DNA from 3 places in the Nonomuraea sp. NPDC050663 genome. Region 2 is predicted to be linked to each of the others. Evidence: riboswitches for the same ligand, from Rfam matches in the RefSeq annotation. Region 2 holds a riboswitch; each other region holds the start of a gene.
What was found. Region 2 has a riboswitch for cobalamin ahead of ACIBH1_RS43090 (ABC transporter substrate-binding protein). Riboswitches for the same ligand answer to the same signal wherever they lie in the genome.
Positions count from the first base shown of each region.

Region 1: linked by a shared signal. The riboswitch ahead of ACIBH1_RS21365 (ribonucleoside-diphosphate reductase subunit alpha) and the one ahead of ACIBH1_RS43090 (ABC transporter substrate-binding protein) in region 2 are both predicted to bind cobalamin.
Region 3: linked by a shared signal. The riboswitch ahead of ACIBH1_RS07150 (ABC transporter substrate-binding protein) and the one ahead of ACIBH1_RS43090 (ABC transporter substrate-binding protein) in region 2 are both predicted to bind cobalamin.

Region 1 covers NZ_JBITGL010000006.1:232,426-235,931, forward strand. Annotated here, with positions in the region: gene ACIBH1_RS21365 (ribonucleoside-diphosphate reductase subunit alpha) at 1-1,445, opposite strand, end outside; cobalamin riboswitch at 1,524-1,733, opposite strand; gene ACIBH1_RS21370 (tripartite tricarboxylate transporter substrate-binding protein) at 1,757-2,701, opposite strand; gene ACIBH1_RS21375 (hemerythrin domain-containing protein) at 2,833-3,506, shown strand, end outside.
Region 2 covers NZ_JBITGL010000022.1:142,963-146,468, reverse strand. Annotated here, with positions in the region: gene ACIBH1_RS43100 (ABC transporter substrate-binding protein) at 1-137, opposite strand, end outside; gene ACIBH1_RS43095 (helix-turn-helix domain-containing protein) at 287-1,039, shown strand; cobalamin riboswitch at 1,069-1,268, shown strand; gene ACIBH1_RS43090 (ABC transporter substrate-binding protein) at 1,399-2,394, shown strand; gene ACIBH1_RS43085 (FecCD family ABC transporter permease) at 2,391-3,419, shown strand; gene ACIBH1_RS43080 (ABC transporter ATP-binding protein) at 3,416-3,506, shown strand, end outside.
Region 3 covers NZ_JBITGL010000002.1:518,112-521,617, forward strand. Annotated here, with positions in the region: gene ACIBH1_RS07135 (cytochrome P450) at 1-101, shown strand, start outside; gene ACIBH1_RS07140 (hypothetical protein) at 98-751, opposite strand; gene ACIBH1_RS07145 (Gfo/Idh/MocA family protein) at 809-1,657, shown strand; cobalamin riboswitch at 1,660-1,780, shown strand; gene ACIBH1_RS07150 (ABC transporter substrate-binding protein) at 1,851-2,819, shown strand; gene ACIBH1_RS07155 (FecCD family ABC transporter permease) at 2,878-3,506, shown strand, end outside.

The sequences.
Region 1 (3,506 bases), on a different contig from region 2:
TCCTCGGCGATCCGCGTGGACAGCTCCCTGGCCTGCGGGGAGTCGAAGGGCAGGCGCAGGGCGAAGAAGACGTCGGCCAGGCCCATCACGCCCAGCCCGATCGGCCGCCACTTCCGGTTGGCGCGCTCGGCCTCGGGCGTCGGGTAGAAGCCCAGGTCGATGGTCTTGTCGAGGAACCGTACGGCGGTGCGGACGGTCGCGCGCAGCCGCACGAAGTCGACGTCGCCGCCGGCCACGTGGGCGGCCAGGTTGATCGAGCCGAGGTTGCAGACGGCGGTCTCGGCGTCGCTGGTGACCTCGAGGATCTCGGTGCACAGGTTCGACAGGTGGATGACGTTCTCGGGCCGCGCGGTCTGGTTGGAGGTGCGGTTGGCGGCGTCCTTGAAGGTCATCCAGCCGTTGCCGGTCTGGGCCAGGGTGCGCATCATGCGGCCGTAGAGGGTGCGGGCCGGGATGGTCCTGGTGGCCAGGCCCTCGGCCTCGGCCCGGCGGTAGGCCTCGTCGAAGGCGTCGCCGTACAGGTCGGTCAGGTGCGGGACGGCCTTGGGGTCGAACAGCGACCAGTCGGCGTCGGCCTCGACCCTGCGCATGAACTCGTCGGGGATCCAGTTGGCCAGGTTGAGGTTGTGCGTGCGGCGGGCCTCCTCGCCGGTGTTGTCGCGCAGCTCCAGGAACTCCTCGATGTCGGCGTGCCAGGACTCGAGGTAGACGCAGGCGGCTCCCTTGCGGCGCCCGCCCTGGTTGACGGCGGCGACGCTGGAGTCGAGGGTGCGCAGCCAGGGCACGATGCCGTTGGAGTGGCCGTTGGTGCCGCGGATGAGCGAGCCGCGCGAGCGCACCCGGGTCCAGGCGATGCCGATGCCCCCGGCGTACTTCGACAGCCGCGCGACCTGGGCGTAGCGGTCGTAGATGCCCTCGAGCTCGTCGCGCGGCGAGTCGAGCAGGAAGCACGACGACAGCTGCGGACGCCTGGCGCCGGAGTTGAACAGCGTGGGCGACGACGGCAGGTAGGCCAGGCCGGACATGAGCCGGTAGAGCTCGGCGGCCTCCTCGACGCTGTCGGACAGGCCGCAGGCCACCCGCAGGAAGAAGTGCTGCGGGCGCTCCAGCACCGCGCGGGTGGCGGGGTGGCGCAGCAGGTAACGGTCGTAGACGGTGCGCAGGCCGAAGTACTCGAAGCGCCCGTCGGCGTCGTCGTCGACGAGGGCGTCCAGCGCGCCGGCGTGCGCCGCGACGAAGGCGGCCAGGGAGTCCTGGACGAGTCCTTCCGCGTGGGTGGCGGCGATCGACTCGGAGAACGACCGCACCCCGTGCGTGGCCGCCTCGTCGGCGATCTCCTCGGCCAGCAGGCGGGCGGCGATCCTGGAGTTGGCCGGGTCGGCGATCACCCGTGCCGCGGCTTCCTCGATGGCCAGCCGGCGGTCGGCGGAAACGATCTGTGTCACGCTCTCTCCTCGCGAGCTCTTCCCCGTATGAGGGCAGGCAGGCGAGCACGGAGCTCCCTGGAGCCGCCCTCGAGGCCCATGGATGGACACGTCGCTGGCAGGTCTTCGGACTCGTGGGCTCGTCAATGCTTCCTACTGGCCGTCGCTTCCCAGGCGCGTGATGCGCCCAGTGCTCGATGACGGCGGTCGTTCCCACTCACCGCTGCGGGGCAGTCCCCGATTCGCACGGGGTTCCCTTTTGCTCCGCCACCCTGGTGTGGGCGGCGAACCAGCAACGGGCAGGATCCTACATCTAGTGGCGCAGACCGCAACTACCCCCGGTATGTTGTGGCGGGCGTGTCGAGCAGTCCGAGATCGATGAGCACGTCCCTGGTACGGTCGACCTCCGAGGTCAGCCAGACGCGGAAGTCCTCGCCGCTGAGCGGCATCGGCGTCCAGCCCCGGCTGCGGCAGGCGTCGAGCCACTGGTCGGAGTAGGCGGCCTCGTCGCAGGCGGCCATCGCGGCCTGCCGGGCGGGGTCGGCCATGTCCTTCGGGCCGAAGGCGGCGCACCACTCGGCGAAGTCGACCCGGACGCCGCACTCCTTCAGTGTCGGCGCGTCGACCTCCGGGACCCGCTCGTCGGTCGAGACGGCGAGCACCCGGACGCGGCGCTGGGCGATGTGCGGCCGCCAGGCGTCGAGGGTTCCCGCGGCGGCGGCCGCGGCGCCGTTGAGCAGGGCCGGCACGGAGTCGGCGCTGGCGGCGTAGCCGGAGTAGTCGACCAGGCGCGAGTCGGCGCCCACACCGCGGGCGATCAGCCCGAACAGCACGTGGTCGGTCTCCCCCGTGGGGCCTCCGGCCAGGAAGGTGCGGGCGGGGTCGGCGACCAGTTGCGCGGCGAAGGCGTCGAAGTGGGTGTAGCGCGAACCCCCGGGGACCACGACGACGACGGGCTCGCCGGCCAGGCGGGCCAGCGGGGTGGCCACCTCCAGGATCGGGCGGCCGTGGTTGAGCTCGGCGGCGGCCAGGGCGGGCAGGCCGGTGACGGTGATCGTGGTGATCGGCCCGGTGGTGTCGCGTCCGGCGAGGGGGAAGCCCCGCTGCTCCAGCGCCCTGCCGTACGCCTGGGCCATCGGCGTCCACGGCGCGGCGGCGGCCACGACCGAGACGGGACCCAGCCGCGACGCCGTTCCCGGCCCGGAACCGCAGGCGGCCAGGGCGGCGGTGCTGGCGGCCACCCCCAGCCCGAGCGCGAAGAACTGCCGACGCCGCATGGACGCCCTCCCCCGACGATCTATCTGTTACCAGAGGTTATGCACAGATCACGGCGAGTTACACATCGGTCCGAGATGGCGACAAATCAGGATTGGAGTCACTTCCAAGTGGGGTGCCGCACCCTGACGGCATGACTCAACTGATGCTCCCCGGCCAGGCCGCCGCGCCCGCGGGGCCGGTCGACCTGAGCGCCATGTACCTGGTGCACCACGCCTTCCGCCGCGACCTGACCGCCTTCTGCGAGGCCGTCGCCCGCGTCCCGATCGCCGAGCGCGCCACCTGGCGGGCCCTGGCCCGGCGGTGGGACCGCTTCCACCTGATCCTGCACAAGCACCACACCGGCGAGGACAGCGCCCTGTGGCCGTTACTGCGCGAGCGGGCCGCGGGCGACGTGCTCGCGCTGGCCACCCTCGACGGCATGGAGAGCGAGCACGCCGAGATCGACCCGCTGCTGGTGGGCTGCGACGCCGGGTTCGGCCGGCTGGGCGAGCACGCCGACGAGGAGGCGCGCGACGCGCTCCTCGGACGCCTGCGCACGCTGGCCCAGCGCCTGCACCGGCACCTGGAGCACGAGGAGAGCGAGGCGATGGCCCTGGTGCAGCGCCTGCTGTCGCAGGCCGACTGGGAGCGGCTCGACAAGGAGTTCCAGTCCGCGTACGGCATGCGCGAGCTGCCGTTCATGGCCTCGTGGGCGCTGTACGGCCTGCGCGGCGAGCAACTGCGCGAGGTGCTCGCCAAGATCGACAGCAAGCCGCTGGAGCTGCTGTGGTCGTGGTGGTGGCGACGCTCGTTCGAGCGCGGCGA
Region 2 (3,506 bases):
GGGCTGATGGCCGGCTCGGCGGGCTTCGCCGTACCCCCGCCGGTCGAGGCACAACCGGTGAGCGTGAGGGTCGCCGCCAGCGCGATGGAGGAGGTCAGGCGCCATCGCGTGGTGCGACGGAGCGTGTAGCTGATCATGGGGGCCTCTCGGTCATCCGGCTGTGCCGTCTGGAGTTCACATAAGCGGCATCCGCCCGGGTAAGGTTAGGCGAACCTAACTTCTTGCGGTGCACCGATTCCGACAGACGTCACGCAGAATGCGACATATCCGGACTGAGGGCGGCGACATGTCCCAGCGCACTTACGGCGACGCCCCTTGGCGCATCTGGATGCCCGCGGTCACCATCCCCGAGCAGTACGAGGACGAGTTGCACGTCCTGCTGTGGCAGGTCTGCGGCGATGCCGACCTCATCGTCGGAGGCAGGGCGCGCACGCTGACGGCCGGGCACGCGCTGTGGGTGCCGGTCGGTGTCCCGCACGAGTTCACCGTGCAGGCCAACTCGGTGACCATGCCGCTGTTCTTCGATGCCGCCGACACCGCCACCACGCTGACCGAGTCCACCATGGTGACCGTCGACCGCGACCTGCAGACGCTCATGCTGGCGTATACGGTGTCATGGAACACGATCATCAAACCGACGCCGAACCTGGCCCGGCAGATCCTCGCACTGATCGAGGAGAGCCCGGTCCTGTCCGCCGTGCTGCCGATGCCGGCCAGCGAACCCGCCCGGACCATCGCCGAGACGCTGCGCTTCAACCCCGGCGACATCCGTGGCGTGGACAAGCTAGCCGAGTCGGTCCACACCTCGGTGCGCACCGTTGAACGCACGTTCCAGGCCGAGACCGGCATGACGCTGCGGCAGTGGCGGATCCGCAACCGGATGGAGGCCGCCGCCATCCTGCTGCGCTCGAACGCGGCCCCCGACGCGGTCGCGCACCGGGTCGGCTACACGAACGCGAATGCCTTCCGGCGCGTGTTCAAGAGCCACTTCGGCATCTCACCCACCGAGTACCTCGATCGCTACCGAACTCAGCGGTGACCGGCCCGAAACAGGTGTGCGAGGCCCGCGTTCAGGTGCAGGGCCAGAGTTGTGTGATGATGTCGGCAAAGGCGAGCGCGGACTGAGGAAGCCGGTGTGAATCCGGCGCGGTCCCGCCACTGTGATCGGCGAGCGGATCCCCACCACGCCACTGCCCCCCAGGGGTGGGAAGGCGGGGACGAGCAGCGACCCGAGAGCCAGGAGACTCACGCGGTCGCCTCCTCGATGAACTGGGGCGGATTTCCCCGGAGAGGAGCGGGCTCTCGTGTCTGCCGTGCCGTCGGCCGCGCCGCGAGAACCTTCGGCGTTCCCTCTTTCCGATCCGCCCCGTCGTGCAGATTCCCCGAGAGGAACCCTTCATGACGGGCAGACGTCCGACGTCCTTCCTGCTCGCCCTCCTGGTTTCCGGCGTGCTGGCCGCCTGCGGCGGCGCTCCGGCTGAGCAAGCGCCCACGGCCGCCCCGGCCGCCGCCGCTCCGGCGGGCTTTCCCCTCACGCTCGACAACTGCGGCGTGAAGACCACCTTCGAGCAGCCGCCCAAGCGGGCGATCTCGATGAACCAGCACGCCACCGAGGTGATGCTGGCGCTCGGCCTGGAGAAGTCGATGATCGGCACCGCCTATCTCGACGACAAGGTGCTGCCGGACTACCAGGCCGCCTACGACTCGCTCAAGGTCGTCTCCAAGGAGTACCCCTCCTACGAGGCGCTCCTGGCCGAGGAGCCCGACTTCGTCTACGGCGGCTTCAAGAGCACCTTCGACGAGAAGGAGGGCCGCAGCCGCGACGCCCTGCAGAAGGCCGGGATCACCACCTACCTCAACGTCGAGGAGTGCGCCGAGGGCGCGGTCTCGATGGACCTGATGGACACAGAGATCCGCAACGTCGCCAAGATCTTCGGCGTCTCCGACCGTGCCGAGCCGCTCCTCACCAAGCTCCACGCGACGCTCGACGGGGTGAAGGCCAAACTGGGCGACACCCAGCCGGTCAAGCTGTTCGTCTACGACAGCGGCGACAAGACCGCCTTCACCGCCGGAGGCAGGGGCGTCGGCAACGAGATCATGAAGCTGGCCGGCGCGCAGAACATCTTCGGCGACCTCGACAAGGTCTGGGGCGACGTCTCCTTCGAGCAGGTGGCCGAGCGGGCGCCCGACTGGATCGTCATCTACGACTACGGCAGCCAGCCGGTGGCCGACAAGCAGAAGTTCCTGCTGGCCAGCCCGGCTCTCAAGGACGTTCCCGCGATCAAGAACAAGCGCTTCGCGGTGCTGCCGCTGTCGTCGGTGGTGCTCGGAGTGCGCGCTCCGGCCGCCGTCGAGGCACTGGCCAAGCAGGTGCATGCCGAGAAGTTCCAGTGAGCCGACCCGGCCTGCCGTACCCGGTCGTGATCGTCGTGCTGGTCGCGCTGCTCGGTGTGGCGGCCACGGCGGCGATCGCGGCCGGGTCGGTCACCCTCCCGGCGGGCCAGGTGTGGGGGATCCTGCTCCATCGCATCCATCCGGCGCTGGCCGAACCGAGCTGGGCCGCCGTGCGCGAGACCATCGTCATGGATGTACGGCTCCCGCGGGTGCTGCTGGCGGCGGTGATCGGGGCGGGGTTGTCGGTGTGCGGCATGGCACTGCAGGCGCTGGTGCGCAACCCCCTGGCCGACCCGATGCTGCTGGGCGTCTCCTCCGGAGCGAGCGTCGGCGCGGTCACCGTGGTGGTGTTCAGCCTGACCACCTTCGGCGCGCTCTCGCTGCCGATCGCGGCGTTCATCGGGGCGCTGGCCGCGCTGGTGGCCGTCTACTTCCTGGCCCGCTCCGGCGGGCGGATGACGACGGTGCGGCTGGTGCTGGCCGGGGTGGCGATGGCCGAGGTGCTGTCGGCGGTGGCCAGCTTCCTGGTGGTCACCTCCAACGACCCGCACAAGACCCAGTCGGCCCTGCGCTGGATGCTCGGCGGCCTGGCCGGGACGACCTGGACGATGGTGTGGATCCCGGCGGCGGCCGTTTTGGCGGGCACGGTCGTGCTGCTCGGGGTGTCGAGGCCGCTGAACCTGCTGCTGGCCGGCGAGGAGGCGGCCTCATCCCTCGGGCTGGACGTGCACCGATTCAGGGCGGCGTTGTTCGTGCTGGTCGCCATGATGATCGGCACGATCGTGGCGGTCAGCGGCGCCATCGGGTTCGTCGGGCTGATCATGCCGCACGTCGTGCGGCTGATCATCGGCGCCGACCACCGCCGCGCCCTGCCAGCCACCGCGCTGCTCGGCGCGGCCTTCCTGATCACGGCGGACCTCGTGTCGCGCACGCTGATCGCGCCGGAGGAGATCCCGGTGGGGATCATCACGGCGCTGGTCGGCGGGCCGTTCTTCCTGTGGCTGATGCGGAGGCGCTCGAAGTGAAGCTGACCGTGGAGAACGTGTCGGTGCGGATCGGCGGCCGGGACCTGGTCCAGGAGGTGTCGCTGGAGGTCGGTGACGGCGAGGTGG
Region 3 (3,506 bases), on a different contig from region 2:
GCGACCGGCTGCCCGGTCTGAGACTGGTCGAGCAGCCGGTCGTCTACCGCACCTCCCTCGTCGGGCGGGCGCTCGCCGCCCTGCCGGTGGAGTGGGCCTAACGCTTGAGCAGTCCCAGGGAGACGCCGCCCATGCCGGCCGCCAGCGCGGCCCAGGCGATCGCGGCGAACACGTTGCCGAGCCCGGCGAACCAGGCGACGGGGACCAGGAAGGGCGCCACGATCAGCGTGATCGCCGCCCAGGCGGGACCCGTCCTGCCGAGCAGTACGGCCACACCGAGGATCACCAGGCCGAGCAGCCCGGCGAACCACACCAGGCCCAGGGGCGAGGTGGGCAGGTCGTTCATCTCGGCGTTGTAGAGCCGGGTCGCGGTCGTCACGTCCAGCCCCGCCTTGCTGGCCGCGTAGAGGGTGTCGTCGGTGTTGCCCGACAGCGGGAGCGCCAGGGAGAAGGCCATGATCATGCCGACCAGCCCGAGCGCCGGCCTGCCCGCGCGCGCCACGCGGGCGACCCCGAAGAGCGCGGGAACGGTCAGGACCATCGCCAGGGCGCTGATCCACGACTGCATGGGGTAGGAGCCGAGGTTGTCGTAGAAGTTCTGGACGTACGGCTGCCCCTCCTCGGTCACCCCGGGCGGGGCGGTGACCAGGAGCAGCACGAACAGCAGCGGCATCAGGAACGCCGAGGCGACCATGGCGTAGCGGGCGAAGGTGTCGGCGCCCGACCTGGACGTGGTGTCGAGACTCGTCATGGCATCAAGGTCACTCGGTCGGGGGCCGCGGACATGAGTACGCCATACTCAAAACTCGTGGAGCCAGTATCTGTGGGTTTGGTGGGGGCGGGTCCGTGGGCTGAGCTCGCGCACGCGCCGATGTTGAAGGCCGGTCCGCACACCCGCCTGGCGGGCGTGTGGGCGCGCAGGCCCGAGGTGGCCGCGCGGCTGGGCGTGCCGGTCTACGAGCGGATCGAGGAGCTGTTCGAGGTCTGCGAGGCGGTCGCGTTCTGCGTGCCGCCCGGCGTGCAGGCGGAGCTGGCGGAGCGGGCGGCCAGGGCGGGCAAGGCCCTGCTGCTGGAGAAGCCGCTGGCCGACTCGCTGGAGAACGCCGAGCGGCTGGCCGGGGTGATCGCCGAGACGGGCGTCGCCTCGCAGATGATCCTCACCATGCGCTACGCGCGGGCGACCAGGGAGTTCCTGGCCGCCTGCCGGTCCATCGAGCCGCTCGGCGGCCAGGCGATCAGCGTCTCCGGCGCCCTGCTCGGCGGCGACTTCGCCACCCCGTGGCGGCTGGAGCGCGGCGCGATCCTCGACGTGGCGCCGCACGTGGTCGACCTCATGGACGCCGCGCTCGGCACGATCACCTCGGTGCGCGCTCACGGCGACCCGCTGCGCTGGGTGGGCCTGCTGCTGGAGCACGAGTCCGGCGCGGTCTCCGAGGTGTCGTTGTGCCAGGCGTCCAAGGCGGAGACGCAACGATTCGTCATCGTCGGCCGCGAAGGACTGGTCACCCTCGGGCACTCCGACGACGACCCGCTCGACGTCGTCGCCGAGGAGTTCGCCCAGACCGTGCGGCAGGGCGGCGGCCACGAGCTCGACGCCCGGCGCGGTCTGCACCTGCAGCGCATCCTCGCCGACGCCGAGAGGCAGCTCTTGACGTAAGACCACTTCGGAGAATTGATAGCGTTTGTCTGACGCGCAGAGCTGCAGCGAAGTCCGGTGCGAATCCGGCGCTGTCCCGCAACTGTCATAGCCAGGTCGCCTGCCTCCGCGCTGACGTCATCAACCCTCGTGGAAAAGGGTGATCCGTCGCTTCAACGCGGGTCTCTCGGTTCCAGCAGTGAAAGGACTACTCGTGAGACCCGTAGGAAAGGTCTTCGCGGGCCTGATGCTGGGTGCCCTCGCTCTGGCCGGTTGCGGCCAGAACAGCGCGAGCGCGCCCAGCCCGTCGGCCTCCGCCGCCACTTCCGCCCCGGCCCCCGCCCCCTCCAGCGAGGCCCCGGCCGCCGCCTTCCCCGTGACGGTCGAGGCGGGCAACGGCTCGGTCTCCATCGCCAAGAAGCCCGAGCGGATCGTCTCGCTGTCGCCCACCGCGACCGAGACCCTCTTCGCCATCGGCGCGGGCGCCCAGGTCGTCGCCGCCGACGACCAGTCGAACTTCCCCGCCGAGGCACCCAAGACCGCGCTGTCGGGCTACAAGCCGAACGTCGAGGCGATCGTCGCGCACAAGCCCGACCTCGTCGTCGTCGCCAACGACACCGACAAGATCGTCGCCGAGCTGGGCAAGCTCAACGTGCCCGTGCTGCTGGAGCCGGCCGCCATGAAACTGGAGGAGGCCTACGACGAGATCCTCGACCTCGGCGCCGCCACCGGCAACGGCGACCAGGCGGAGGAGCTCGTCAACACCATGAAGAGCCAGCTCACCGAGCTCGCCCAGGCCGCGCAGAAGGACAAGAAGCTCACCTACTACCACGAGCTCGACCAGACCCCCTACGCCGCGACGTCGACCACCTTCATCGGCCAGATCTACTCCCTGTTCGGCCTGGAGAACATCGCCGACAAGGCGCCCGACGCCGCGGGCGGCTACCCCAAGCTGTCGGCCGAGTTCGTCGCCCAGGCCGACCCGCAGCTGATCTTCCTGGCCGACGTCAAGTGCTGCCAGCAGAGCAAGGAGACCCTGGCCAAGCGGCCCGGCTGGTCGAAGCTGTCGGCGATCAAGAACGACCAGGTGATCCAGCTCGACGACGACATCGCCTCCCGCTGGGGCCCGCGCATCGTCGACCTGGCCAAGAACATCGCCGACGCGGTGGGGAAGGCCGCCTGATGCTCGCGGCCGACCGGCCCCGCCAGCGGGAGCCGCGGTGAGCCGGGTCCGGCCGCTGATGGCGGCCGGGGCCGTCGTGGTCCTGGCCGCCTCGATGATCGCCGGGCTGCTCGGAGGCGCGGCGGACATCTCCCCCTGGCAGGTGGTCCTGCAATGCCTGGACTGGCTGCCCTTCGTCGACGTCGACTCCGGCCTGGCCCCGGTCGAGCAGGGCCTGCTGTGGGAGCTGCGGCTGCCCAGGGTGCTCATCGCCGCCGCCGTCGGCGGCCTGCTGGCGATCGCGGGAGCCGGCTACCAGGGCGTCTTCCGCAACCCGCTCGCCGACCCCTACCTGCTGGGCGCGGCGGCCGGGGCCGGGCTGACCGTCACCCTCGTCATCGTCGCCTTCCCCGGCGCGCCCCTGTCGATCCCGGTGGCGGCCTTCGCCGGCGCCATCGGCGGCGTCATGCTCGCCTACGCGCTCGGCAACACCGCCGGGCGGTCCGGCGGCACCGCCACCCTGGTGCTGGCCGGAGTCGCGGTCACCTCGTTCCTGACCGCCATCCAGACCTTCGTCCAGCAGCTGAAGGTCGAGGAGCTGCAGCGCATCTACGCGTGGATCATGGGCGATCTCGGCGGCGGCTGGGACCAGCTGGCCCTCGTCCTGCCGTACGCCCTGGTCTCGGCGGTCGTGATGCTGCTGCACGG